DNA from 3 places in the Streptomyces sp. NPDC001927 genome. Region 2 is predicted to be linked to each of the others. Evidence: riboswitches for the same ligand, from Rfam matches in the RefSeq annotation. Region 2 holds a riboswitch; each other region holds the start of a gene.
The links. A riboswitch is a leader RNA that binds a small molecule or an ion and turns the genes downstream of it on or off. The one in region 2 is predicted to bind cyclic di-AMP.
Positions count from the first base shown of each region.

Region 1: linked by a shared signal. The riboswitch ahead of ACWCO8_RS23220 (transglycosylase SLT domain-containing protein) and the one ahead of ACWCO8_RS07545 (M23 family metallopeptidase) in region 2 are both predicted to bind cyclic di-AMP.
Region 3: linked by a shared signal. The riboswitch ahead of ACWCO8_RS25505 (transglycosylase family protein) and the one ahead of ACWCO8_RS07545 (M23 family metallopeptidase) in region 2 are both predicted to bind cyclic di-AMP.

Region 1 is NZ_JBSFEN010000008.1:258,159-267,612, forward strand. Features, by position in the region: gene ACWCO8_RS23200 (PAS domain-containing protein) at 1-208, opposite strand, end outside; gene ACWCO8_RS23205 (LapA family protein) at 345-599, shown strand; gene ACWCO8_RS23210 (SpoIIE family protein phosphatase) at 611-2,281, shown strand; gene ACWCO8_RS23215 (phosphocholine-specific phospholipase C) at 2,445-4,469, shown strand; cyclic di-AMP (ydaO/yuaA leader) riboswitch at 4,775-4,933, shown strand; gene ACWCO8_RS23220 (transglycosylase SLT domain-containing protein) at 4,936-5,799, shown strand; gene ACWCO8_RS23225 (phosphoribosyltransferase family protein) at 5,862-7,139, opposite strand; gene ACWCO8_RS23230 (CapA family protein) at 7,199-8,311, opposite strand; gene ACWCO8_RS23235 (serine hydrolase domain-containing protein) at 8,354-9,454, opposite strand, start outside.
Region 2 is NZ_JBSFEN010000002.1:688,672-698,125, forward strand. Features, by position in the region: gene ACWCO8_RS07515 (STM4015 family protein) at 1-512, shown strand, start outside; gene ACWCO8_RS07520 (STM4014 family protein) at 509-1,705, shown strand; gene ACWCO8_RS07525 (STM4013/SEN3800 family hydrolase) at 1,729-2,544, shown strand; gene ACWCO8_RS07530 (STM4012 family radical SAM protein) at 2,541-3,887, shown strand; gene ACWCO8_RS07535 (STM4011 family radical SAM protein) at 3,898-4,764, shown strand; gene ACWCO8_RS07540 (SGNH/GDSL hydrolase family protein) at 4,751-5,563, opposite strand; gene ACWCO8_RS07545 (M23 family metallopeptidase) at 5,741-6,685, opposite strand; cyclic di-AMP (ydaO/yuaA leader) riboswitch at 6,688-6,849, opposite strand; gene ACWCO8_RS07550 (tyrosine-protein phosphatase) at 7,244-8,056, shown strand; gene ACWCO8_RS07555 (DUF6126 family protein) at 8,076-8,231, opposite strand; gene ACWCO8_RS07560 (helix-turn-helix domain-containing protein) at 8,267-8,905, opposite strand; gene ACWCO8_RS07565 (aspartate aminotransferase family protein) at 8,981-9,454, opposite strand, start outside.
Region 3 is NZ_JBSFEN010000009.1:313,064-322,517, reverse strand. Features, by position in the region: gene ACWCO8_RS25535 (class I SAM-dependent methyltransferase) at 1-205, opposite strand, end outside; gene ACWCO8_RS25530 (NAD(P)/FAD-dependent oxidoreductase) at 412-1,800, opposite strand; gene ACWCO8_RS25525 (Ppx/GppA phosphatase family protein) at 2,170-3,084, opposite strand; gene ACWCO8_RS25520 (DUF501 domain-containing protein) at 3,081-3,620, opposite strand; gene ACWCO8_RS25515 (FtsB family cell division protein) at 3,728-4,192, opposite strand; gene eno (phosphopyruvate hydratase) at 4,291-5,577, opposite strand; gene ACWCO8_RS25505 (transglycosylase family protein) at 5,902-6,591, opposite strand; cyclic di-AMP (ydaO/yuaA leader) riboswitch at 6,595-6,771, opposite strand; gene ACWCO8_RS25500 (LysM peptidoglycan-binding domain-containing protein) at 7,037-8,053, opposite strand; gene ACWCO8_RS25495 (cytochrome P450 family protein) at 8,168-9,454, opposite strand, start outside.

The DNA of each region.
Region 1 (9,454 bases), on a different contig from region 2:
GCGCCTCCGCGTCGATCAGGGTGAGCAGGTCGGTCACGGGGCGGCCCACGATCTGGGAGCGGTCCACGCCGAGCAGCCGCTCGGCCGCCCGGCTCCACTCCACGACGAGACCGCGCTCGTCGAGGACGGCGACGGCTCCCCGCCCCTCGCGGGCGTCCGGGCCTGCCGGGCCGTTCGAGGCGTCCGGGGGATCCTCACGCTCTGCCATCGTGCCTCGCACTCGGCTTCGGCGGACATCTGCCGTCGTCCAGGGAGCCTAGTTCCTGGCGGGCGGCGGGGCATCCGGGAGGATCGCCCCGCCCGGCGCTCAGCACACTCGCCGTAAACGTCTGATAATGGACACTATGGCCCGTAAGGAATCTGCCCCGCACGCTCCCCCGACCGTCACCGTCAAGGGTCGGGACATGCGGCTGCGCACGATCGGTTTCCTGGTCCTCGCCGCGCTGGCGATCTGGTTCATCGCCGCGAACACGGGGTCCGTGACGATCAGGCTGTGGATCCCCACGGTCACCCTGCCGCTCTGGAGCGTCCTCACGGTCACCCTGCTCGTCGGGATGGCCCTCGGCATGTACCTCGCCCGTCGGCGCGCCCGGCGCTGACCGGCACCCGGATGGGCGACAGGGAGCCCCGGCTGGAGCCGGGCGAAGCGCTCGCGGCGACCCGCGTCGGCTGTTTCGCCTGGGATCCGGCCACCGGGCGGCTGACCCTGGACCCCGTGGCCCGGACGGTCTTCGGGCTGCTCCCGGCCGAATTCACCGGTCTCTCGAGCGATCTGCGCCCCAAGATCCGGGCGGAGGACTGGGAGCTGCTGTCGGGGCTCTCGGCGGATCTCCTGTCCGGCCGCCGGAACGCGTACAGCGCCTATTTCCGGGTGCACCTCCACGACGGGCGCAGCCGCTGGACGCACGCCCGGGGCACCCTGGTGCGCGAGCGCCCCGGCGGGGCGGCGCGGGTGGTCGGGGTGGTCCGGGACGCCACGCTCGACCTGGCGCACACCGCGCTGCGGCTGCCGGCCGAGGAGGAGCAGGATCCGCTGCGCGCCCTGGGCGAGGGGGCGCTCGCGCTGGCCCGTGCGATGAGCGTCGACGAGGTCGCCGAGGTGCTCGGGAGCGAGACGAGCCTGCGCCCGCTCGGGGCGAAGGCGATCTCCCTGGGCGTGCTGGAACAGGGACGGCTGCAGATGGTCCGTACCGTGGTCTCCCCGGGCTCCAGCGACTTCCCCGCGAAGTCCCGGCTCGCGGACTCGCTGCCCCTGAACGACGTCGTCCGCACGCACAGCCCGCTCTTCTTCACCTCCGTCCACTCCTTCCTGGACCGCTACCCGGCTCTCGCGCGCTACCGGGTCGGCTTCAGCGCCACGGCCGCCGCGTTCCTGCCCCTGATGGACGAGGGGCAGCCGATCGGCGCGCTGGGCGTGTTCTACGACGACCGGTCGGTCTTCTCGTTCGCGGACCACACCCTCATGACCGGCTGGGCGAAGGCGGTCGCCCGGGCGGTGCACCGGGTGGTGCCGCTCGACCGGTCGCGGGAGATCGCCGCCGCCCTGCAGAACGCGATGCTGCCGCGCCGGATCCCCCGGACGCCCGGGGGCCTGGTCGCGGTGCGCTACCGGACGGCCCGGAAGGGGGTACGGGTCGGGGGTGACTGGTACGACGCGGTGACGCTGCCCGACGGCGGGCTCGGGCTCGCGATCGGTGATGTACAGGGGCACGACACCGAGGCGGCGGCGCTCATGGGGCAGTTGCGGGTGGCGATGGCGGCGTACGCGGCGGAGGGCCACGGCTGCGACACCGTCCTGGGCAAGGCGTCGGCGTTCCTGGCCCAGCTCGACTCCGACCGGTTCGCGACCTGCCAGTACCTGCGGGTGGCCCTCGACACGGGAGAGGTCCAGGTGGCGAACGCGGGCCATCCGCCGCCGCTGCTGCGCCACGCCGACGGTACGGTCGACGTCGTCCGGCTCGCGGGCGGGCCGCCGCTCGGCCTGCCCGCCGAGTGGGGCAGGACCGCGTACCCGTACACGACGGCCCGCCTCGCGCCGGGCGAGACGCTGCTGCTCTACTCCGACGGGCTCGTCGAGAAGCCGGGCGAGGACTTCGATGTCGGTCTGTCGCGGCTTGCCGCCGCCTTCTCGGGCGGGCCGCCCGATCTGGAGGAGCTGGCCGACCATCTCCTCGACACCCTCACCGGCGGACCGCACGCGGAGGACGACGCGGCGCTGCTGATGGTGCGCAGGGACGGTGCGGGGACGACCGCCCTCCAGCCCTTGGGCCGTAGGGACTGATATCCCGTATTGGTTCATGTCCGAACCAATCATGTCCCAACTACCTGCCGCCCTTCGGAAGTTCATCCAAGACTTACCGCACGGATGTATACCTTTAAGCTCGGCTCCCTCATCCTGTCCACCGTGTGCCAGTGGGGCATGCGGTGACACGAGAGGCGGGGCATTGACTCCCATCAGCCGCAGGGGATTCGTCGGCATCGGGGCAGGGCTCGCGGCGGGCGCGGCGCTGCCCACGGGCACGGCGTCGGCCGCCGCAGCGGGCGCGACCGGGACCATCACGGACGTCAAGCACGTCGTGGTGCTCATGCAGGAGAACCGCAGCTTCGACCACTACTTCGGCCGGCTGCGCGGCGTGCGCGGCTTCGGCGACCGGGCCGCGGGCAACATCCCGGGCGGCTGGGGCATGTTCAACCAGCCCAACTGGGGCGGCCGCCAGTACCCGTGGAAGCTGAGCTCCACCCCGCCGGCGGGCGGCGTGGACGGGGAGACCCTCGCCCAGTGCAACGGCGACCTTCCGCACAGCTGGACCTCGCAGCACGCGGCGTGGAACAAGGGCCGGATGGACAACTGGGTCACGGGCGTCGGCAACACCCGCACCCTCGGCTACCTCGACCGTAGCGACATACCGTTCCACTACGCGCTCGCCGACAACTACACGATCTGCGACGCCTACTTCTGCTCGGCGCTCAGCGCCACGGGGCCCAACCGCACCTTCCTCTGGAGCGGCAAGATCGACGCCTCCAGCAAGGACGGCGGCGACGAGTCCGGGCTGACCTGGGAGTCGTACGCGGAGGCGCTCCAGCGCGCCGGAGTGAGCTGGAAGGTCTACCAGAACGCCCAGGACAACTACGGCGACAACGGCCTGGCCTACTTCAAGAAGTTCACCGACGCCCGTCCCGGCGACCCGCTGTACGACCGCGGCATGGGGTCGGTGCCGAAGGTCACCGGTTCCACCCCGGACGACATCGCCGCGGCGATCCGCGCCGACGTGGTCGCCGGGACGCTTCCGCAGGTCTCCTGGGTGGTGGCGAACGAGGCGTTCTCCGAGCACCCGTACGCCCCGCCCGGCGACGGCGCGCACTTCGTCGACCTGGTCTACCGCGCGCTCGCCGCGAACCCCGAGGTCTTCGACTCGACCGTGCTGTTCCTCAACTACGACGAGAACGACGGCTTCTTCGACCACGTGCCGCCGCCGGTCGCCCCGCCCGGCACCCCCGGCGAGTACATCGACGGCGTGCCGATCGGCCTGGGCTTCCGGGTCCCGATGCTCGTCATGTCGCCCTGGACGCGCGGCGGCTGGGTCAGCTCCGAGGTCTTCGACCACACCTCCGTGCTGCGCTTCATGGAGACCTGGACGGCCGCCCTCGGCACCCCGGCATCGTGCCCGAACATCAGCGCCTGGCGGCGGAAGGTCACCGGCGACCTGACGGGCGTCTTCGACTTCGCGCGCCCGGTGTACGGCGTCCCCTCGGGCCTGCCCTCCACGGCCAAGGTCATCGGCCAGGACACCTGCGGCCCGCTGCCCAACCCGGTGCCGCAGGACAACGCCCTGCCGGCGCAGGAGTCCGGTACGCGTCCGGCGCGCGCCCTGCCGTACCAGGTCAACGGGAACCTCGACCGGTTCGAGTTCGGGGCGGCGGGCAAGATCCTCGCATGGTTCTCCATGACGAACCAGGGCGCCCAGGCGAAGCGGCCCGCGCACTTCACGATCCACCCGCACCAGCACCGGGACACGGCGGCCTGGCAGTACACGGTCGACCCGGGCGCGACGTCCACGGACTACTTCAACATCGGGCTCGGGTCGGGTTCGGGCAAGTACGACATCTCGATGATGGGGCCCAACCGCTTCCTGCGGCGGTTCATCGGCGACGCCTCCAAGGCGGGGAAGGCGATCGAGGTGGCGGCGCGGTTCGCGACCGAGCCGGGCACCGGGAAGACGGCGATCTACTTCAAGCTGACGAACACCTCGGCCGGTCCGGTGACCTTCACCATCCGCTCGAACGCCTACCGCACCGACGGCCCGTGGACGTACACGGTGGCGGCGAACTCCTCGCGCGAGGACTACTTCAACGCCGTGGCGTACAGCAACGGCTGGTACGACTTCACGATCCTGGCCGACATCGACGGCACCTGGTCGCGCCGCTACACCGGCCACATCGAGACGGGCGCTCCGAGCATCAGCGGCTGACCCACACATCCACAGTTCCGACCAAATGGGGCACAAGGGATTTCACATCCCCTTGTGCCCCATTTCTCAACTCGGTCGAATTTCCCCGCATGTCCGTTATGGCATGGCGCGTGAGCCGAATCACCTCAGGTTTTCGACGATCTTTGGAACCGCCCCGTCCCCTTGTCCGGCAAGGAAGTTCGGGGCGCCGGGCGGGTCGCGGAAGTCCTCGAAGAAATACCCGCGCATTCGGCGCCTTGTTTCGTCCGACATTTCTCGCTTACGGTCACCTCGACCCGGACGGAACGCCGAATCCTGCCACCGTCCGAATTAGACCGCTCATTCACCCGATGGCAGGAGCGGGGGACCCACTTTTCGCCGGTCCGGTTTTTCCGGCACGGCTCGGGGTGAAGTCGCGCACGCGCGGCCGGGCATCTCCAGCCCGAACCCGACAGCTCACCCCGCAGGCGCCGGAGAGGACTGCATCATGCCCGCACACGGTAAGCACCGGCGCCCCAAGAGAAGGCCCCTGACCCGCGGCCTCGCCCTCGCGAGCACGGGCGGCGCCGCCCTGGCCCTGCCCCTGGTCGGCACGGCCACCGCGCACGCCGCGCCCCAGTCGGCCCCCGAGATCGCCCTCACGGGGAAGACCGTTCTCAGCGCCCCGGCGAAGATCGCGGAATCCATTCCGGCCGCGCAGAATTCCGCGGCCAAGACCTATACCGTCACCCGCGGCGATTCCCTTTCGGTGATCGCCCACGAGCAGAGTGTGCAGGGCGGCTGGAAGGCCCTGTACCGCGCGAATCGCGCGGCCGTGGGTGACAACCCGTCACTCATCCACCCCGGCCTGGAACTGAAGCTGCACGGAAAGGCCGCCGCCGCTCCGAAGAAGCCGAAGTCGCAGGCCCGTACGACGAGTACGGACCGGGCCGACCGCTCCCAGCAGCGCGCCGCCGCCCCGGCCGCCGCCCCGTCGAAGGCGGCTCCCGCGAAGTCGACCCAGGCGACGCAGGCGGCCGCGAAGACCTACACCAACGACCTCGACGGCTGGATCCGCGAGTCGCTGGACATCATGCAGAAGTACGGCATCCCCGGTTCGTACGACGGGATCCAGCGCAACATCATGCGTGAGTCCTCCGGCAACCCGCTGGCGATCAACAACTGGGACTCCAACGCCGCCAAGGGCACCCCGTCCAAGGGCCTGCTCCAGGTGATCGAGCCGACGTTCCTCGCCTACCACGTGCCCGGCACCTCGATGGACCTCTACGACCCGGTCGCCAACATCACCGCCGCCTGCAACTACGCGGCGGACCGGTACGGCTCCATCGACAACGTCAACGGGCCCTACTGACAGGCCGGTTGAGCACGGGCTGCCTTGATTACGGGCGGCCTTGAGCACTGGCGGCGACCGCTCTAGAAGTGGTCGCCGAACCAGTTCGCGGCGAGTTCGCCGACCTGTTCCAGGGTGCCGGGTTCCTCGAAGAGGTGGCCGGCACCCGGGACGACGACCAGGTCGTTCTCGCACGTCAGGCGGGAGCGGGCCTCCTCGTTGAGGTCCTGGACCAGCCGGTCGTGGCCGCCCACGATCAGCAGGGTGGGGGCGCGGACCTGGGCGAGTCGTGGGCCCGCGAGGTCCGGGCGGCCGCCCCGGGAGACCACGGCGGACACCTCGGACAGCGGGTCGGCGGCGGACCAGAGGGCGGCCGCCGCGCCGGTGCTGGCGCCGAAGTAGCCGGTCCGCAGCCCGTCGAGGCCGGGGCGGCCGGCCAGCCAGTGGGTGGCCCTCGACAGCCGGCCGGCGAGGAGCTCGGTGTCGAAGACGTTGGCGCGGTCGGCGGCCTCCTCCTCGGTGAGCAGGTCGAAGAGGAGCGTGCCGAGCCCGGCCCGGTTCAGGCTCTCGGCGACGGCTCGGTTGCGGGGGCTGTGCCGGCTGCTGCCGCTGCCGTGGGCGAACACGACGATCCCCGGAGCGCCGTCGGGCACCACGAGGTGGCCCCCGACCTCCGCGTCCCCGGCCGGGATGAGCACCTCCGGGTCCCCGTCGTCCTGGTCACGGCCTGCGTGGTGGCGTTCCAGACAGGCGACGACCTCCTCGTCCGGGGTCTGGGAGAAGTCCTGGTAGAACTGGCCGATCGCGTAGAAGAAGGCCGGCTCGTGGACGCAGACGGTCTCGTCGGCCTCCCGGCCGATCCGCTCCCGCCAGTCGGCCGGCGCGACCGGCACGGCGAGGACGATCCGCGCGGCCCCCTGGGCCCGCACGACCCGGCAGGCGGCGACCGCCGTGGCGCCCGTCGCCAGGCCGTCGTCGACGACCACGACGGTCCGGCCGTCGAGCCGAGCCGCGGGCCGGGCGCCCCGGTAGCGCCGGGAGCGCTGCCCGAGCACGACCCGCTCGCGCGCCTCCACACCGGCGAGGTCCCCGGCGGAGACGCGGCTGTCGGCGAGGACGTGGTCGTTGAGGACCCGTACGTCTCCCTCGCCGATGGCGCCCATGGCCAGCTCCGGCTGGAAGGGCACCCCGAGCTTGCGGACGAGGCAGACGTCCAGTGGGGCCCCGAGGGCGTCGGCGACCTGTTCGGCGACCGGCACCCCGCCGCGCGGAAGCCCCAGGACCACGACGTCGCGGCCCTTGAGGTGCTCCAGGCGTGCGGCGAGCTGCCGTCCGGCGTCGGTGCGATCGGTGAAGTACATGACCCGCTCGTCTCCCTGGTCCTGAAGCCGGCGCGCGGGCGGGTGCGGGCCGCCGCCCGTCAGGCGGGGCGTGCGACGAGGGTTCCGTCCTCGTCGAGGTCGACCCGCGCGCCGTGGGGCCGGCTGGTCCGGCCCAGTACGTCGTGGAGCCAGCGCGCGTCGCGGCCGGGAGCGTGCTCCAGCCGCATGCGCCGGGCCCGAAGGGGGATGATCCGTACCTCCTGGAGTCGGCCGTCGTCGGGCCGCACCGAGACGAGGTACAGCAGCCGCAGGTCGTCGCGGTACTGCTCGTAGCCGGTGATGCCCTCGTAGTCGTTGATCAGGTCGCCGCAGCCGTGCAGCACGAGCTTGCCCCGGTGGACCTCCAGCGGCCGGGGGTGGTGCGAGGAGTGGCCGTGCACCACGTCGGCACCGGCGTCGATCAGCGCGTGCCCGTAGGCGACGTCGGTGCCGGAGAGCGCGTACCCCCAGTTGGAGCCCCAGTGGAGGGATACCAGGACGAGGTCGCCGGGGCGCTTGGCCTCCCGGATCCGGGCGAGGAGCCGGGCTGCGGCGGTGCCGGTGGGCCCGGCGGCGTAGTGGACCCCGCTGTGGGCCGCGGTGGCCGCCCAGTCGCGCGGGATGCCGCTGGAGGCCATGCCCAGGGCGTACGCGACGAGCCGGCCGCCGCCGGGCAGGTCGACGATCGCGGGCCGGGCGGCCGCCTCGGCGTCCTCGCCCGCGCCCACCGTGCGCACACCGTGCTTCGCCAGGGTGTCGAGGGTGTCGGCGAGGCCGCCGCGACCGTGGTCGAGGACGTGGTTGTTGGCCAGGACGCAGACGTCGGGGCGGACGGCGGTCAGACAGGGCACGTTCTCGGGGTGCATCCGGTAGTGGACGGCCTTGCCGGGGGCGTACTCGTCGCTCGTGGTGACGGCCGTCTCCAGATTCGTGACGCGCACGTCGGGCGCGGCCACGTCGAGGGCGTCGAGCGCGACGCCCCAGGGGTAGGTGAAGTCCGCGCGGTGCGGGATCGGGCCGTTCACGGCCTCGGCGAGCGCCACATAGGACCGTGCGTCGTGCACGTACCGCTCGCGCAGCGCCGGGTCGCCGGGGTGGGGAAGGATCTGGTCGACCCCGCGGCCGAGCATCACGTCGCCGCAGAGGAACAGTCCGACCCGGTCACCGTCCATGAACCCAGGGTAGACGCGGCGCGCCCGGCGGGCCTGAACGGATCATGTCTTGGGCGTCGGGGACACCGGCAGGTTGTACACGTTGTCCGGGCTGACGATCTGGGTGATCGCCTGGCCGAAGAGCGTGCTGGGCTCCACGCCGTCGTGCAGGATGTCGGTGTTCAGCATGACGATCATGGTGGCGCGGGCCTCCGGCAGGTACACCACCAGCGACTCGTAACCGGGCAGCGAGCCGTTGTGGCCGATCCAGCCGTCGACGTTGAAGATGCCGAGGCCGTACCCCGCCCCGGGGATGCCCGTCGGCCGCGTCTCGAGGCGTTGCGCCTGGGTCTCGGGGTTGAGCAGGGTTCCGGTGGCGAGGACGCGCGCCCATTTGTGCAGATCGTCGAGCTGGGAGATCAGCGCACCGGCCGCCCAGCCCCAGGACGGGTTCCAGTCGGTGGAGTCCTCGACCTTCCCGGACGCCGTCTGGTTGGTGTAGCCGTGGGCGTGCGGGCGGGGGAACTCGGTGCCGACCGGCAGGAGCGTGTGCCGCAGTCCGGCCGGTTCCATGACGTTCTGCTGAAGGTATTCGTCGAGCGGGAGTCCGCCTTCCTGCTCCACCACGAGCCCGAGCAGGATCAGGTTGGTGTTGCAGTACTCGAACTGGGCCCCCGGCTGGAAGTTCACCGGGTGCTTGAAGGAGTAGTCGAGCAACTCCTGTGGGGTGAAGGGACGTTCCGGGTCGGACGTCAGGGCCTTGTAGAAGCCTTCGTCCGCCGAGTAGTTGAACAACCCGCTGCGCATTCCGGCGAGTTGACGGAGGGTGATCTCGTCGCCGTTGGGGACGCCGTCGACGTACTTGTCGATCGTGTCGTCCAGGCCGACCCTGCCCTGGTCGACCAGTTCCAGCAGGGCGGTCACGGTGAAGGTCTTGGTGACGCTGCCGACCCTCAGGTAGAGGTCCGGGTTCATGGGCGCCCCGGTGGTCCTGTCGGCGATCCCGAAGGAGCGGACGTAGGTCCCCTTGCCGGGGGCGGACAGCGAGACCATCACCCCGGGTACGTCGGCCTCGCGCATGACCTGCTGGATCGCGGTGTCCAGGCGGGCCGCCACCTCGGGGGTGAGCTCGGCGAAGTCGCCGTTCGTGGCGGAGGGGGCGAG
Region 2 (9,454 bases):
ACACCGAACTGCGCGCCCTCGTGGTGGAGACGGGCGGTCTCGGCGCCAACGTCGTGCGCGGCATCGCGGGCAGCGACCTGCCCGCGCTGGAGAAGCTGGACCTCTGGCTCGGCACGGACGAATACGGCGGCGATGCCACGATCGACGACCTGGCACCGGTGCTCGCCGGCACCGGCTTCCCCGCCCTGCGCGATCTCGCGCTGCGCAACAGCGTCCTCCAGGACGAGATCGCCGCCGCCGTGGCGGGCGCCCCGGTGGTCGCCCGGCTCGACCGGCTCGACCTGTCGATGGGCACGCTCACCGACGAGGGCGCCGAGGCGCTGCTCATGGGCCAGCCGCTCACCCACCTCACGCACCTCGACCTCTCCCACCACTACCTCAGCGAGAAGATGAGCGAGCGGATCGTCGACGCCCTCACCCCCTACGGGGTGACGGTCGACGTCGGCGACGCGCAGGAGCCCGAGGACGACGGTGACGGCGAGGTCTTCCGGTACTGCGCGGTCGCCGAATGACCTCTCCCCCGCCCCCGGCACACACGCCTCTCACGGACCCGTCCCCCGCGCGCCCGCGGCTCGTCGTCGTCGGCAACCCGGGCAACCGCCGGGTCGGGTACTTCCGTGACGCGGTGCGGGCGGCCGGGCTGCCCGAGGCGCGGGTCGAGCCCTGGCTCGACGTGCTGCGGGGCGGGGGACGGTTCCACCCGGGCGAGACGGTACGGCTCGAGTCGCCGGGCGAGGACCCCGAGGTCGAGCGGCTGCTGCGCGGCACGGACGACCCGACGCGGGTCGAGGGAACGGCCCGCTGGTACGCGGCGTTCACAGCCGCCACGGCGCGGCTCGCCCGTACCGTCGGCGACGCGGGGGCGGTCCTGGTCGACGACCCCACCGAGCCCGCGGTGCTCTTCGACAAGCGGCTCGCCCACGCCCGGCTGCGCGCGGCCGGGGTCCCGGTGCCGGACTCGCCGACGTCCGGGGCGGCCGGCCCGCCCGTACGGGACTGGGCGGACGTCCGTTCCCTCATGGCGGCCGCCGAACTGCCCCGGGTCTTCGTGAAGCTCGCGCACGGCTCGTCCGCGTCAGGTGTCCTGGCCGTCGAGACGAACGGCACCGGACGCGTCCAGGCCACCACCTCCGTGGAACGCGCCCCGGACGGACGCCTCTTCAACTCCCTCCGGGTGCGCCGCTACACGACGGAGTACGAGGTCGCCGCGATCGTGGACGCGCTCGCCCCCGACGGGTTGCACATCGAGCGCTGGCTGCCCAAGGCGGTGCAGCACGGCCGGGCGGCCGATCTGCGGGTGGTCGTGATCGACGGGCGCGCGACCCACGCCGTCGTGCGGACCAGCCGCTCCCCCATGACCAACCTCCATCTCGGCGGCGCCCGGGGCGACCTGGGCGCCGTGCGCGCGGCCGTCTCGGCGGCGGGCGGACGCTGGACGGACGCCCTGGAGGTGTGCGAGCGGGCCGCCGACGCCTTCCCCGGCACGCGATGCGTCGGGATCGACCTGCTGCCGGCCGTCGGCTGGCGGCGCTTCGCCGTCGGCGAGGTCAACGCCTTCGGCGACCTCCTCCCCGGCCTCACCGGCCTGCCGGGCAGCGGCGCCGAGGGCCTGGACACCTACGCAGCCCAGGTCGCCGCGCTCCTCAACGGCAAGAGCCGCACCCGCACCACCCGCACAAGCACCACAGGAACGAGCACCACGTGAACCGGCAGGACCACTCACCCGACATGAACGAGATCGTGGGCAGCCACGACCTCCTCCTGGTCACGCTCGACACCCTCCGGCACGACGTGGCCGCCGAACTCGCCGCCGCGGGCCGCATCCCGAACCTGGCCCGGCACCTCCCGGGCGGCCGCTGGGAGCGCCGACACGCCCCCGGGAGCTTCACGTACGCCTCCCACCAGGCGATCTTCGCCGGGTTCCTGCCGACCCCGGCCACCCCCGGTCCGCACTCCCGGCTCTTCGCCGCACGGTTCGCGGGCAGCGAGACCACCGCCGACGGCACGTTCGTGTACGACACCCCCGACCTCGTCGCCGGCCTCGCCAAGAAGGGGTACCGCACCGCGTGCGTCGGCGGGGTCGGGTTCTTCAACGGGCAGGGCCCGCTCGGCTCGGTCCTGCCGGGGCTCTTCGAGGAGAGCCACTGGGAGCCCGCCTTCGGCGTCGCCTCCCCCACCTCCTTCGAGTCCCAGGTGACCAGAGCCGAGGAGATCGTCGCCGCGCTCCCCGCCGAGCAGCGGCTCTTCCTCTTCGTGAACGTCTCCGCGCTGCACCAGCCCAACTGGTTCCATCTCCCCGGCGCGACCCGGGAGTCCGGCGACACGCGCGCCTCGCACGCGGCGGCGCTGGAGTACGTGGACCGGCACATCGGCCGCCTCTTCGCCGCCATGAGCAGCCGCCGCCCCTGCTTCGCGATCGTCTGCTCGGACCACGGCACCGCGTACGGAGAGGACGGCTTCACCGGTCACCGGCTCGGCCACGAGGTCGTCTGGACCGTCCCGTACGCCCAGTTCGTGCTCGAAGGCCCGGAGGCGCGCGCATGACCGAGTCGCCGCGACCGTACGAGAGTTACGTCTACGCCTACCCGCACAAGACGGCGTACCGCCCGCTCCCCGAACCGGCGCCCTCCCTCGCCGCGCTCTGGCGGGACGAGCCGAAGGACGCGCTCTCCCTCTACGCCCACATACCGTTCTGCGAGGTCCGCTGCGGCTTCTGCAACCTCTTCACCCGGATCGGCGCCCCGGACGAGCTGACGACCCGCTACCTCGACGCCCTCGACCGCCAGGCGACCACCGTCCGCGAAGCGCTCGCCGCCGGCGACGTACCCGGCGCCGAGCCCGTCCGCTTCGCCACGGCCGCCTTCGGCGGCGGCACCCCCACCTTCCTCACCGCCGACGAGCTGGAGCGGCTCTGCGACATCGCCGAGAAGCGGATGGGCGTCGACCTGCGCGCCGTCCCCCTCTCCGTCGAGACCTCGCCTTCGACCGCGACCGCCGACCGGCTCGCGGTCCTCGCCGAGCGCGGGGCCACCCGGCTCAGCATCGGCGTGCAGTCCTTCGTGGAGGCGGAGGCCCGCGCCGCCGTGCGTCCGCAGCGCCGCGCCGAGGTCGAGGCCGCGCTCGGCCGGATCCGCGAGACCGGCGTCCCCGTCCTCAACATCGACCTGATCTACGGCATCGACGGCCAGACCGAGCGGACCTGGACCCAGTCGCTCGACGCCGCCCTCGCCTGGCACCCCGAGGAGCTCTACCTCTACCCGCTGTACGTCCGTCCCCTCACCGGCCTCGGCCGGCTCTCGGCGACCGCCGACCGCGACTGGGACGAGCAGCGGCTGCGGCTCTACCGCCACGGCCGGGACCATCTGCTCGCCCGGGGCTACGAGCAGGTGTCGATGCGCATGTTCCGTCGGGCGGACGCCCCGCCGCAGGGCGCCGACGACTACGCCTGCCAGACCGACGGCATGATCGGCCTGGGCTGCGGGGCCCGCTCGTACACCTCGGCGCTGCACTACTCCTTCGACTACGCCGTCGAGATGCGGGAGATCCGCGCGATCATCGACGACTACACGGCGACGGAGGACTTCGGCCGGGCGCGGGTGGGCCGGTGGGTCGACGCGGACGAGGCGCGCCGCCGCCATCTGCTCCAGTCCCTCCTCCAGGCCCGGGGCATGCCGACCGGGGAGTACGAGGAGCGGTTCGGCGCTTCGCCGTTCGCGGACTTCCCCGACGAGCTGGGCCGGTTCGAGGCGCTGGGCTGGCTGGACCGGGCGGCGCCCGCCGGGCTGCTGCGGCTCTCCGCCGAGGGCCTCGCGCACTCGGACGCGCTCGGCCCCGCGCTCTTCTCCCCCGCGGTCCGGGCAGCGATGGCCGCCTACGAGCCGAAGTAGGGGCGCGGACGTGGACCTGACGATCCTGTACCGGGGGCCGCTCGCCTCCTGCGACTACGACTGTCCCTACTGCCCGTTCGCCAAGCGCCGCGACAGCCGTGAACAGCTGCGGGCCGACCGGGCCGCGCTGGAGCGTTTCGCCACCTGGGCGGCGGAGCAGACCGGCGACCGGCTGAGGATCCTGTTCACGCCGTGGGGCGAGGGCCTGGTCCGCTCCTGGTACCGGCGGACCCTCGCCGAGCTGTCCCACCTGCCGCACATCGAGCGGGTGGCGATCCAGACCAATCTGAGCTGCCGCACCGACTGGCTGGCCGAGGCCGACCCCGAGACCCTCGCGCTCTGGTGCACGTACCACCCCGGCCAGACGCCGTACGACCGCTTCCTCGCGAAGTGCCACGACCTCGCGGCGCGGGGCACGCGGTTCAGCGTCGGGGTCGTCGGCCTGCCCGAGCACCGGGAGCACGCCCTGCGCCTGCGCGCGGACCTCCCGCCCGAGGTCTATCTCTGGGTGAACGCGGCGGAGGGCCACACGTACACCGCCGAGGAGGCCGAGAGCTGGACGGCCCTCGACCCCCTCTTCCCGTACAGCCGCCGGCCGCACCGCTCCGCCGGGCTGCCGTGCCGGACCGGCAAGTCGGTGATCTCCGTCGACGGCGAAGGGACCGTGCGCCGCTGCCACTTCGTCAAGGCCGAGCTGGGCAACCTGTACGACGGTTCGTACCGTGCCGCCCTCCGCCCGCGCGCCTGTCCCCTCGCCGTCTGCGACTGCCACATCGGCTACGTCCACCTGGAGACGCTGCCGCTGTACGACGTGTTCGCCGGCGGGGTCCTGGAGCGGATCCCGGCCGCGCCCGACGGGGTGGTCACAGGGGCATGAGGTCCCCGAGCGGCATGAGGTCGGGCCGCTTGGCCGCGACGTCGTCGCCCGAGCTCTCGCCCCGCAGCCGCCGCCCGATCCACGGGACGAGGTACTCCTTGGCCCAGTGGATGTCGTCGCGGCGGACCTCCAGGGTCCCCCTCGGCGGAAGCGGCGGCCAGACCTGGTCCGGGTCGGCCGGCACCTCCATGCCGAGGACCTGGGCTGCGCGCAGCGCGACCCGGGTGTGCCCCTCGGGCGACAGGTGCAGCCGGTCGTCGTCCCAGGCCCGCCTGTCCTGCACCGACTTGAGCGACCACAGGTCGAGGACCGGGCAGTCGTAGCGGTCGGCGATGGCCCGGACGTGGGCCGTGTACGTCGCGATCTTGCCGCGCAGGTGCCGGAGCACGGGTACGTCGCGGGTGTCGAAGCCAGTCGTCACCATCACCGTGCCGACGGCCGACGTCAGGTCGGCGACGGCGCGCTCGAAGCGCTCGGCGACGTCGTCCGGGTCGGTGCCGGGGCGGATGATGTCGTTGCCGCCCGCACAGAAACTCACCAGGTCGGGGGCGAGTTCCTTGGCCCTCGGGACCTGCTCCGCGACGATCTGGTCGAGGAGCCGCCCCCGGACGGCCAGGTTGGCGTAACGAAATGCGTCGTGCTCCGGCAATTGGTCGGCGAGGAGTACCGCGAAACGGTCCGCCCAGCCGACGTACTTCCCGTCCGGCCCGGGATCTCCCACGCCCTCGGTGAAGCTGTCCCCGATCGCCGCGTACGACCCGAATGCCTTCATGTCTCTTGATCTCGAATCGTCTGCCACGGGAGTTCATCTTTCCCTTACGTATGTGACCTACGCGACCGTAAGGAGGGGTTGACGCCGGGTGAGATATGCCACCGGTCAAGATTCCACCAAGCCGGAATACGCCGCAGGGGCCCGGCACACCGAAGTGCCGGGCCCCTGTGGGGTGCTGCTGGTGACGCGGGTGACGCGGAGGCGTCAGATGCCGACGCCGTGCTGGCGCAGGTACGCCAGCGGGTCGATGTCCGAGCCGTAGCTCGGGCCGGTGCGGATCTCGAAGTGCAGGTGCGGGCCGCTGGAGTTGCCGGTCGAGCCGGAGAGGCCGATCTGCTGGCCGCCGGTGACGGTCTGGCCGGTCGAGACGGAGAGCGAGGAGAGGTGGGCGTACTGGGAGTACGTGCCGTCGGCGTGCTGGATGACGACCTCGTTGCCGTACGCGCCGCTCCAGCCGGCCGAGTGGACGGTGCCCGCGCCGACGGCCTTCACCGATGTGCCGGAGGAGGCGATGAAGTCGACACCGGTGTGGTAGCCGGAGGACCACATCGAGCCGGAGGCCCGGTACGGGGTGGAGATGCCACCGCCGACCGGAGCGACCCAGCCGGAGGAGGAGGCCTGGGCGGGGGCGGAGTCCTGGGTGGCCGTGGTGCGCTCGGAGGAGCGGGAGGCGCGCGACTCGCTCGTCTCGGAGGACGAGGACTTCTTCTCGGCCTTCGGAGCGGCCTTGGGCGCCGCGGCCTTCGGGGCGGCCGTGGACTTGGCGCCGAGGGTGAGCTTCATGCCGGGCAGGATCAGCGACGGGTTCTCGCCGACGACCTGGCGGTTGTCCGCGTAGAGCTTCTGCCAGCCACCCTTGAGGTCGTGCTCGGCGGCGATCTTCGACAGGTAGTCGCCGCGGACGACGGAGTACGTCTTCGGCTTCGCCGCGGGGGCGGCGGCCGGAGCGGCCGGGGCCTTCGCGGGGGTGACGGCGAGAGCGGCGACGGCCTTCTCGGGCGTCACGGTCGGAGCGGCCTTCTCGGCGGCGTGGGCTCCGGTCGCGCCGAGCAGCGGGAGGGCGACGACGGCGCCACCGGTGCCGGCGGCGACGAATCCGCGCGTGATCGGGTTGACCTTGGGACGGCGATGCTTACCCTTCGCGGGCATGGCGAATTCCTCTCCGTCGCCTGCGAGGTGAGCTGTCGGGTTCGGACTGGAGATGTCCGGCCGCGTTCTCACGCGACTTAACCCCAAGCCGTCCGGTCGGGCCGGTGCGGCGTACTTACCTGGGTCCCCCGCTCCTGCCGTACGTGGATGGGTGCGGATTCGATTCCGGGCGGTGGCAGGATTCGGCGGTCCGACCGGATTGAGCGTGACGCTAGACGAGCGGAGTCGAGCCGAACAAGCCGCCCGATTCCGCCCGCATTCCGCGGCGTGATATTCGCGCCGTATTCCGGTCACCCTCCGTGGATGACGGAGGATCGATTTCCTTTTCCGGCCAGGGAATTGGTCCGGACGATCAGGCACGGTCCGTCACCTTTGAGACGCTGCTCACGCCCCGAATCCCATCTCCCCTGCAACCAGGGCGCGTTATATCGAAGGGTTTAATTCGGACAGAACGCCCATTCCCTTACCCAGGGGTGCGCACGGCCCCCGGCACCCGGGATGATTGCCCCAGGAATCGATCAGGAACCGATCGCGATCCGTCTACCTTCAGGAGCACTCGTGACGCAGCAGCTGCCCCAGGTCCCGTCGACCGAACCCGAGCTCGCCGGGGTACGCAACTTCCGTGACGTGGGCGGACTGCCGACCGTGGACGGCGGTGCGGTGCGCTTCGGACGCCTCTTCCGCAGCGGCCACCTGGCCCACGCCACCGAGGAGGACGCGGCGTTCCTCTCCACCCTCGGGCTGCACACGATCTTCGACTTCCGCAATCAGGCCGACGTCAAGATCGAGGGCCCGGACGTCGAACTGCCCGGTGTACGGAATGTGAACATACCGCTCAACGACCCGGCCGACGGCAAGGAGTTCTGGAAGCTCGTCCGCTCCGGCGAGCTGGAGCAGCTCCGCGAGATCCTCGGCGACGGCAAGGCCGCGACCCGAATGTCCGATTCGTACCGGCAGATGATCGTGGAGCGGACGGCGGAGCACAGCCGCATCCTGCACGCGCTCGCCGAGGACAGCGTCCCGGCGCTCATGCACTGCGCGGCCGGCAAGGACCGGGCCGGCCTCTCCATCGCCATCTCGCTGCTCGCGGTGGGCGTCGAGCGCGAGGCGATCGAGGCCGACTACGTGAAGTCGAACGACCCGCACCGCCGCTACAAGGTGCGCCGCGCCTCCTCCGCCTCGGACGCGATGGCGCCCGAGGTGATGGAGCTGATCAGCCCGCTGTTCGACGCGCGGGTCGAGTACCTGCGGGCCGCGTTCGAGACGATGGAGCAGACCTGGGGGACGGCCGAGAACTACCTCACCGAGGGCCTGAAGCTCAGCCCGGAGACCCGTGCGCGGCTGCGCGAGCGGCTCGTCGTCGAGGCGTGACCGCGCCCCTCGGGCGGCCTCACTGGTTCTGCGCGCCGAGGGCGAAGAGCAGATAGAGGAAGCCGGCGAAGAGGTGTCCGGCCACGAGGTACGCGAAGAGCCGGAGGACCAGCCCCTTGGGGAACTTGCCGGCCTCGCGCTCCTCGCCGGTGACCGGCTTGGACTTCTCGGACATATCGGTCCTTTCCATATTGGGCCTTCCGGAAGGGCTCAGCGCAGGTGCGGCGCGCCGTCGCCGAGGCACAGCTCGGCGGCGGGGCTCTGCATCAGCGTGTGGACGAAGAGCAGCTCGGCCCCGCCGCGCCCGGCGGCGCCGATGCGGTGCGGGGTGAGCGAGTCGAAGTGCGCGCTGTCCCCCGGGTCCAGGACATGGACGGCGTCGCCGAGCGCGAGGCGCACCTGGCCGTCGAGGACGTGCAGCCACTCCTCGCCGGGATGGACGCGCACGATGTCGGCCCGGGTGGCGTACGGCACGTGGACGCGGAGCGCCTGCAGGGCGCGGCCCCCTCCGCCGGCCTGGCGGTAGGTCCAGCCGTCGGCCTCGACGGGCTCGGACCGGCCGGCCCGGACGATCGGATCACGCTCGGCCGGAACCTCACCAAGAAGGGCGGAGACCGTCGTACCGTAGATACGGGACAGGGCCAGCAGCATCGGGAGCGAGGGCTGGCGGTGACCCGTCTCGAGCCGGGAGAGATGCGCCGGAGAGAGTCCGGCCCGCTGCGCGGCGGCCTCCAGGGTCAGCCCGCGGCGCCTGCGCAGGCCTCGCAGCTGCGGCGCGACGTCCGGCAGGACGGCGGTCGCGTCCGCTGCGGCTGGGTCCGGGGACGGCTCCCCGGGGAGGTGCTCCATGCCTCCATTCCGCCAGGATTTTTCCTCTGAGGCAAATTTCTTGCCCCAGAGGCAAAGGTGGGCCGCGGAGGCCCCTCAGCGCTGCGCGACCGCCTGCTTGACCAGCGTCTTCCCGAAGTCCCACATCAGCCCGCCGCCGCCGTGGGCGTCGTCCATGACCGCAGTGAAGGCGGTCACGAAGCGGTCCACGTCCGCCTCGTCGATGATCAGCGGCGGGATCAGCTTGATCACCTCCAGATGGTCGCCCGATACCTGGGTCAGGATCCGGTGGCGCTGGAGCAGCGGCACGACGACCATCTGCGCGAAGAGACCCTTGCGGGCGGCCTGCAGCATGGTCCAGCGGCTGCGCAGTCCGAGCGAGGAGGGCCGCCCGAACTCGATGCCGATCATCAGCCCGCGCCCGCGGATCTCGTGCAGCAGCTCGTAGCGCGGCACGAGCTCCTTCAGGCGCGCGGAGAGCAGCTCGCCGATCCGGCGCGCGTGGGCCACCGTCCCCTCGATCTCCATCACCGAGAGCACGGCGAGCCCGGCGGCCATGGCCTGCGCGTT
Region 3 (9,454 bases), on a different contig from region 2:
TCTCACCGGCCACCCACGCCCGGGCCAGGCCGAGTTCGCCGGGCTTCCACAGCAGCCGGCGCAGGGCCCGGCGGTGCCGGACGATCAGGACGGGGCCGTCCGCGGGCCCGGCTTCGGTGCCGTCCCAGGCTCGCAGCCGCACCGGGAGCGGGGCCCCCAGCAGGTCCTCCGCGAGAGTGGTCAGCCGCAAAGCGGCGTCGGCCATGGTGCACACCTCCGTGATGTCGTGCCCCAGAAATGCTCGTCACCACGTAAACACCCTCCGTAGGCGTTTTTCGTCCCGTAGGCGCGCAACGACTCGGCAAAACACCCGGGCGGAAGACTCGGACGGCGCCTCGGACATGCCGAAGGGCCGTCCGCACCACGGATGGCGGACGGCCCTTACGGGACAAGCGGGTGGAACAGGTGGAACTAGGAGGCCTTGGCCTTCTCCTGGCTCGCGGCGGCGGCCGGGGCCGGGGCGGGCTTGGCGGCCTCGTAGAACTCCTCGCGCGGGGTCTCCATCGCACCGAGGGAGACGACCTCACGCTTCAGGAACATCGCGAGGGTCCAGTCGGCGAAGACGCGGATCTTGCGGTTCCAGGTCGGGACGGCCATGCCGTGGTAGCCACGGTGCATGTACCAGGCGAGCCGGCCCTTGAGCTTGATCTTCATCTTGCCCATGACGATCATCGCGACGCCCTTGTGGAGGCCGAGACCCGCCACAGCACCCTTGTTGGCGTGCGAGTAGTCCTTCTGCGGGAAGCCCCGCATGCCGGACACCACGTTGTCGCCGAGGACCTTCGCCTGACGCAGCGCGTGCTGGGCGTTCGGCGGGCACCAGGCGCGCTCGGCCGGGACGCCGGCCTTGATCGCGGCCAGGTCCGGGACCTGGGCGTTGTCGCCGGCGGCCCAGATGTAGTCGGTGCCGGTGACCTGGAGGGTCGGCTGGGCGTCCACGTGGCCGCGGGGGCCGAGCGGGAGGCCGAAGCGGGCGAGCGCCGGGTTGGGCTTGACGCCCGCGGTCCACACGATCGTGTTGGAGTCGACCTCGAGGCCGTTCTTCAGCACGACGTGACCGTCGACGCAGGAGTCCATGGAGGTCGAGAGGTAGATCTCGATGCCACGGCCCTCGAGGTGCTCCTTGCCCCAGCGGCCCAGCTCCGGGCCGACCTCGGGAAGGATCTTGTCGGCGGCGTCGACCAGGATGAAGCGCATGTCCTCGCGCTTCACGTTGGTGTAGTACTTCGCCGCGTCGCGGGCCATGTCCTCGACCTCGCCGATGGTCTCCGCGCCGGCGAAGCCGCCGCCCACGAAGACGAAGGTCAGCGCCTTGCGGCGGACCTCCTCGTTGGTCGTCGAGTCCGCCTTGTCCAGCTGCTCCAGGACGTGGTTGCGGAGGCCGATGGCCTCCTCCACGCCCTTCATGCCGATGCCCTGCTCGGCGAGGCCGGGGATCGGGAAGGTGCGGGAGACCGCGCCCATCGCGACGACCAGGTAGTCGAACGGCAGGTCGTACGCCTCGCCGACGAGCGGCGCGATCGTGGCGACCTTGCGGTCCTGGTCGATGGTGGTGACGCGACCGGTGAGCACCTCGGCTCCGCGCACGACGCGTCGCAGCGGGACGACGACGTGGCGCGGGGAGATGCTGCCTGCGGCGGCTTCGGGGAGGAAGGGCTGGTACGTCATGTACGAGCGCGGGTCGACGACCGTGACGGTCGCTTCCGCATAACGCATCTTCTTGAGGATGCGTCGTGCTGCGTACAGGCCTACGTACCCACCGCCTACTACGAGGATCCTGGGACGCTCCGTGGTGCTCATGCATCCGAGTATCCACCCCTCCCAGGGGGGTCGCTCGTGCGCCCCTTCACAAGGTTGTGGACCACCTCTGCTACACTCCGCCGCCCACGTGACCCAGGTCATGGTCGTGCAAAGGAACCACAGTGCGGGGGTGAACGTTGTTCACCCCTACTGAACTGGCCCGGAGAGGGTCCGGTAACCCCGAACCACGGGGTGCGTTCACACGATGGAAACAACGAGCGAACACGGCCCTCGACCTACGAAAGAGCCCCGACAGGGGTGTTGGAGGCCCAGTTGGCCCTCCTCGACCCCCGTCAGGGCCCTTTTCCTTGTGAAGAACTTCACGAACTTTCCCGACGCCCTGTCGCGGACGGCGTCGGGGCGTGTCCGTTATGCCACCGAGAGTGCGATTCCGTCGAGGATGTCGTGCTCGCTGACGACGACCTCGCGGGCCCCGGTCCGCTCCATGATCTCCCGCAGGACGAGCGCCCCGGCGACGATGACGTCGACGCGTCCGGGGTGCATCACGGGGATCGCGGCGCGCTCGTCGTGGGTGGACGCGAGCAGCGTGTCGACGATCTCGGCGACCTTCTCGTACGGGATGCGGGAGTGGTGGATCTTCTCGGAGTCGTACTCCTGGAGCCCGAGCGCGATCGCGGCGACCGTGGTGACCGAGCCCGCGAGCCCGACCAGCGTCCCGGCCTCGCGGATCGGCACGGTCTCCTCGGCGAGGTCCAGGGCGGCCCGGATGTCGGCGCGGATCGCGGCGACCTCGTCGGCGGCCGGCGGGTCGCTGCGGACATGGCGCTCGGTGAGGCGGACGCAGCCGATGTCGACGGAGCGGGCGGCCTCGACGTGGCTGTTGCCGACGACGAACTCGGTGGAGCCGCCGCCGATGTCCACGACGAGGTACTTCTCCGTGCCGTGCAGCTCGCCGGTGGCGCCGGTGAAGGAGAACTCGGCCTCCTGGTCGCCGGTGATCACCTCGGGCTCGACGCCCAGGATGTCCAGGACGCCGCTCACGAACTCGGCGCGGTTCTCGGCGTCGCGGGAGGCGGAGGTGGCCACGAACCGCAGCCGCTCGGCGCCCAGTTCCTTGATGACGGCCGCGTAGTCGCGGCAGGCCGCGAAGGTCCGCTCCAGGGCCTCGGGGGCGAGCCGGCCGGTCTTGTCGACGCCCTGGCCGAGGCGGACGATGGTCATCCGCCGGTCCAGCTCGATCAGCTCACCGGTCTCGGGGTCGAGGTCGGCGACGAGCAGGCGGATGGAGTTCGTACCGCAGTCGATGCCCGCGACCCGGGTCATTCGGCGGACTCCTTCTCGTCGGCGCACGGGGTGACGCACGGGCCCTTGGCCCACCACTCCGGCAGCATCGCGAGCGCCTCGTCGCCGAACGGGTTCACACCGGGCCCCGCGACCAGCGAGTGGCCGACGAGGACGTGCAGGCACTTGACCCGGTCCGGCATGCCGCCGGCGCTCGGGAAGCCCTCCAGGACCTCGATGGCGTCACGGCGGGCGATGTAGTCCTCGTGCGCGGCCCGGTAGGCGGCGGCGAGCTCCGGGTCGGTGCCGAGCCGGGCCTGCATCTCCTTCATGACCCCGTTGGCCTCGAGGGTGCCGATCGCGGAGGCCGCGCGGGGGCAGGTCAGGTAGTACGTGGTGGGGAACGGGGTGCCGTCCGGGAGCCGCGGCGCGGTCTCGACGACGTCCGGGTTGCCGCAGGGGCAGCGGTGCGCGATGGCGCGCAGCCCCCGGGGCGGGCGACCGAGCTGGGCCTCGAACGCGGCGACGTCCGCCTCGGTCGGCTCGGTGCGGGCGGTCTGCGGAGGGGGCGTTTCCATGCTGCGTCTTGTCTTCTCGTCGTCGGGGGCGGTCGGGTGCGGTCGGTGGTCCATCATCTCGCGTCGCGGGAGATCGCGCCGCCGGGTCTCGCGACGCCGGAGCTCGGTCAGCGGCCCGCGTCGGCGCGGTCGACGCCGTCCCAGAGGTCGGAGTACCAGGGGCGCTCGGCCTCGCCCTGCTCGGTGCGGCGGGCGCGCTCGGCCTCGGGGTCGTTCACGGTGAAGCCGGTCTCGCCGGGCATCACGTAGTGCAGGTGCTCGCGGGCGAGCCGGCGCACGTACGCGGGGTCCTGGAGCCGGGCCTTCTCGTCCCGCAGCTCCTCCACGCGCGCGGCGGCCTCGGCGGCCTGGCGCTCCTGCTCGGCGATCTCGCCGCGCTGGGAGACGTACTGCCGCATCGGGTACGCGAGCGCGACGACCAGCGAGCAGACGACCAGGGCGAGGAAGGCCGCCCGGCCGGTGAGCCGGGAGCGGCGGGCCTGGCGGCGGGTCTGGGAGCGGTACACGCGGGCGGCGGTCTGCTCGCCGAGCAGCCGGATCCTGGTCGCGGTCGAGAACCGGTCCCGGGCCATGTGCGCGCCTCCCCTATTACGAACGGACGTCCCCGCACACGGTACGGGACCGGGTGCGGGGACGTACGTAACCGAGAGGCCCTCCGGGGCCTTCGGGATCAGCCCTTGAAGCGCGGGAACGCGCTGCGGCCGGCGTAGACGGCCGCGTCGTCGAGGATCTCCTCGATGCGCAGGAGCTGGTTGTACTTGGCGACGCGCTCGGAGCGGGCCGGGGCGCCGGTCTTGATCTGGCCGCAGTTGGTGGCGACGGCGAGGTCGGCGATGGTGACGTCCTCGGTCTCGCCGGAGCGGTGGGACATCATGCACTTGAAGCCGTTGCGCTGGGCCAGCTCGACGGCGTCCAGGGTCTCGGTCAGCGAACCGATCTGGTTGACCTTGACGAGCAGCGCGTTGGCGGCGCCGTCCTCGATGCCGCGGGCCAGGCGCTCCGGGTTGGTGACGAACAGGTCGTCGCCGACGATCTGGACCTTGGCGCCCAGCTTGTCGGTGAGGACCTTCCAGCCGGCCCAGTCGTCCTCGAACAGCGGGTCCTCGATGGAGACCAGCGGGTACGCGGCGACGAGCTCCTCGTAGTACTCGGTCATCTCGGCGGCCGAGCGGGTCTTGCCCTCGAACGCGTACGAGCCGTCCTTGTAGAACTCGGACGCGGCGACGTCGAGCGCGAGCGCGATGTCCTTGCCCGGGACGTAGCCGGCCTGCTTGATGGCCTCCAGGATGAGGTCGAGCGCCTCACGGTTGGAGTCCAGGTTCGGGGCGAAGCCGCCCTCGTCGCCGAGGCCGGTGGAGAGGCCCTTGGTCTTCAGGACGGACTTGAGGGTGTGGTAGACCTCCGTGCCCCAGCGCAGGGCCTCGGAGAAGGACTCCGCGCCGATCGGCGCGATCATGAACTCCTGGATGTCCACGTTGGAGTCGGCGTGCGAGCCGCCGTTCAGGATGTTCATCATCGGAACGGGCAGCAGGTGCGCGTTCGGGCCGCCGAGGTAGCGGAAGAGCGGGAGGTCGGAGGCCTCGGACGCGGCGTGCGCGACGGCGAGGGAGACGCCGAGGATGGCGTTGGCGCCGAGGGAGGCCTTGTTGTCCGTGGCGTCCAGGTCGAACATGGCCTGGTCGATGAGGCGCTGCTCGGTGGCGTCGTAGCCGACGAGCTCCGGGCCGATCTGCTCGATCACGGCGAGGACGGCCTTCTCGACGCCCTTGCCCTGGTAGCGGTTCTTGTCTCCGTCACGGAGCTCAATGGCCTCGAACGCACCGGTGGAGGCACCGGACGGAACGGCAGCACGGCCGGTGCTGCCGTCGTCGAGGCCGACCTCGACCTCGACCGTGGGGTTGCCTCGGGAGTCCAGGATTTCCCGGGCTACGACGACGTCGATGGACGGCACGAGCATCTCCTTCTGGGATGTGACGCTAGATGTGACGCTTGCGGTGCAGGGTCGCTTTGGCCTTGCGACAAGAGCCTAACCGGCTCCAGGGCTCCAGCCAGCCGGGCGCCCGCCCCCTGGGACGAAAAAGGACCCAAGGGCATGCATCTCGGGCCAAAGGGCCCCAGAACTACTCGGCGGTAACCGCGATGGGGCCGTTACGACAGTCCCCGGACAGCGCGGAACCCCGGCCCGGAGCGCACGGGGGAAGAAACGCTCCGGACCGGGGTGGTCACCGCGGGAGGGTCGTAGGACCCGCGTGAGCCGCCGGACTCACACGAGCCGTCGGGCTCACTTCAGGTGAAGCTGCTGGCCCGGGTAGATCAGGTCGGCGTCCTCGACGACGTCCTTGTTGAGCTCGAAGAGCTTCGCCCAGCCGCCCTTGACGTCGTGGGCGGCGGCGATGGTGCTCAGGGTGTCGCCGGAGACGACCTTGTACTCGCCGTCGCCCTTCTTGACCTTCTTGCCGGTCGGGGTGGTGACGGTCTTCTTCGACTCGGCCTTGGGCGCGGCCTTCGGGGCGGTCCGCTGCTCGCTGCGGGTCGTCGGCTGCTCGGCCTTGCGCTCCGGCTTCGGCGCGCTCTCCTCGACGGGAGCGGCACCGGGGGAGGCGGCCGAGAGGCCCACGCCACAGCTCGGCCAGGCGCCCTTGCCCTGACCGGCGAGGACCTTCTCGGCGATGGCGATCTGCTGCGACTTGGAGGCCTGGTCGGCGCTCGCGGCGTACGCGGTGCCACCGAAGGCGGCCCAGGTGGAGCTGGAGAACTGCAGGCCGCCGTAGTAGCCGTTGCCGGTGTTGATCGACCAGTTGCCGCCGGACTCGCACTGGGCGACCTTGTCCCACTCGGAGACGGTGGCGGCCGAGGCGGTGCCGGCGCCCATCAGAGGGGCGGCGACGGCGACGCCGGCGACACCGGCGAGAGCGACGGCACGGGTGGCCTTGGAGGGACGACGGTGTTTGCCCTTGGCGGAAAACAGCATGGAGATTCTCCTCACCGACGCCTACGAGGTGAGCTGTCGGGTTCGGGCCGATGTGAGTTGCCCGGCCGCGCGACCTAGCGCGCGGCTTCACCCCAAGCCGTTCCTTCGGCCGTCTGTCTCAACGGCCGGGGACGGCACTTACCTTGGGTCCCCCGCTCCTGCCTACGGCGCTTGACGCGACGACTGTTCCCATCGGCCGACGGCAGGATTCGGCGTTTCGGTCGACGGGGCCCGCGGTGGCGAGCGGTCACGACCGTAGACACAGACCCGGGGGAAGTTCAAAGACGTCCATGAGGGACAAAACGCCCCTACTTGCCTCGGGATGAAAGGTGTTTACGCAGGTGAGAGGTGACGGAAGGGGAGTTCGCGGACGAGACACGCCAGTTGAGGCGAAGAGACCCATGTCTCACTTGCGCAGAACCGGACATTCAGTCCCGAACCGCCCCTACTTCGCGTCCGTTTCCGCCGTCTTGTCCGCGGTCTTGTCCGCAGGGGTCCCGAGCGTCAGATCGAGGCTCTGGCCAGGGAGGATGAGGTCCGGGTCGGCGCCCACGGTCGAGCGGTTGGCGTCGTAGAGGGCGCCCCAGCCGCCGGGGAGTTCGTTGCGCTGGGCGATCTCGGTGAGGTTGTCGCCGGGCTTGACGGTGTATGCGCCGATAGTGTCGGTGATGCCCTGGGAGGGCGTTTTGCCCGTGTCGCCCTCGCTGCCCTTACTGCCCCGGTTCGCACGCTCCTCGGTGGAGCCGTCCGCTGTCGGCGTGTCAGACGGCGAGGCGTGACGCCCCGTTTCGCGACCCTTGTCCGTATTGCCCGTCTCCTCCGGTGCCGCGTCGCCCCGGTGCTTGCCGGTGCCCGGCGCGGACGGGGAGGTCGACGACTCGGGCGTCGTCGGCGTGGTGGAGGTCTCAGGCGTGGTGGAGGTCTCAGGGGTGGCCGTGGACGGCGTGGAGCCCTCGGTGGAGGGGGTGGAGGGGCCCTGGCCCTTCGAGGAGCCGTCCGGGAGGCCGGAGGTGCGGTTGGACTCGGGGCGCGGGCCGGTCGGCTCGGACGGCTTGACGGACGGGCCGGGGTCGACGTCGGGCTTGGCCCCGTCGTTGGTGAGGCCGGCGATCGGCGCGCAGGTGGCCCACTGGGTGTCACCCGCGGCAAGGGCCTTTTCGGCCACCGCGATCTGCTGGGCTCGGCTGGCGAGGTCCGCGCTCGTCGCGTACGCCAGTCCGCCGTGGCGCTCCCAGCTCTCCTGGGTGAACTGCAGTCCGCCGTAGAGCCCGTTGCCGAAGTGGGCGCTCCACTGGCCGCCCGAGGAGCACTCGGCGACCCGGTCCCAGGTGGCGGAGTCCGCGGCGGAGGCGGAGCCTGCCGCCAAGAGAGGCAACGCGAGGGCCGATCCCGTCACGCCTGCGGCGACAACGATGGCGGGGGCCTGGCGGGGTCTGCGGTGTCGTCCGTTCCCGGAGCGCATGCGGAGCTGCCTTTCGCGTGACTGCTGAGGTGACGGTGAACGTAGCGGCATTCGAACGCTAGTCACAAGTCGATGCAGCGGAGATCACGTAAAAGTCACAGTCTTGACGGACCGTCAGCTCCTAACCGGGGCAAACTCCACCGGAAGGGTGCGCAAGCCGCGCATGATGAGCCCGCCGCGCCACCGCAATTCGTCGGGATCGACGCCAAGTCGCAGGTCTGGAAGGCGAGTCAGGAGTGTCGCGAGGGCGATCTGCCCTTCGAGCCGGGCGAGTGGCGCGCCGATGCAGTAGTGGATGCCGTGCCCGTAGCCGAGGTGCTGGTTGTCGCGCCGGGACAGATCGAGCGTGTCGGGCGTGTCGAAGCGCGCCGGGTCGCGGTCGGCGGCGGCGAGCACGACGAGGACCGGGTCGCCCGCCGGGATCTCCTGGCCGCCGATCGTCAGCGGCTCCATGGCGTACCGCCAGGTCGCGAGCTCCACCGGACCGTCGTAGCGCAGCAGCTCCTCGACACCGGTTTCCAGGAGCTCCCGCTCCCCCGCGGCGAGCGAGGCCTGGAGCAGCTCACGCTGCCCAGGGTTACGAAGCAGGGCATACACCCCATTGCCGACCAGATTCACGGTCGTCTCGAAGCCGGCGAAGAGAAGGATGAAGGCCATGGCGGCGGCCTCGTTCTCGGTGAGGTGCTCGCCGTGGTCGGAGGCCTTGATGAGCCCCGAGATCAGGTCGTCGCCGGGGTCGAGCCGCTTGCGGTGGATCAGCTCCGCGAGATAGCCGCGCATCTTCTTGACCGAGCGCGCCACCCCGCCGCGCGGCCCTCCGCCGTGCCGGATCATCATCCCGGCCCAGTCCCGGAAGTCGTCCTGGTCCTCCTCGGGCACGCCGAGCAGGTCGCAGATCGCGTAGATGGGCAGCGGGAAGGCGAACTCGTGGATGAGGTCGGCCGAGCCCCGCGCCGCGAAGTTGTCGATGAGCCGGTCCGTCAGCTCCTGCACCCGGGGCGCGAACTCGGCGACCCGGCGCGGGGTGAACGCCTTGGAGACGAGCCGGCGCAGCCGGGTGTGGTCGGGCGGGTCGATGTTGAGCAGATGTGTCATCAGCTCGGCCTTGCGCTCGCCGGGGATCCCCGTCTTCCCCTTGGCGTGCGCGGGCTCGTCGTGGTGCGCCGGGTTCTTCGAGAGCCGCTGGTCGGCAAGCGCTTGCCGGGCGTCCGCGTACCGCGTCACCAGCCAGGCCTCGACCCCGCTGGGCAGCTTGGCCCGGTGCACGGGCGCGTGCTCGCGCAGCCAGGCGTAGGCGGGGTACGGGTCGGTCGCGAACTCCCAGGTGAAGAGCTCGGGGGCGGGGTTCTGGGCGGGGTTCTCGGCGGGGTTCTCGGCGGGGTTCTCGGCGGGGGGCGTGCT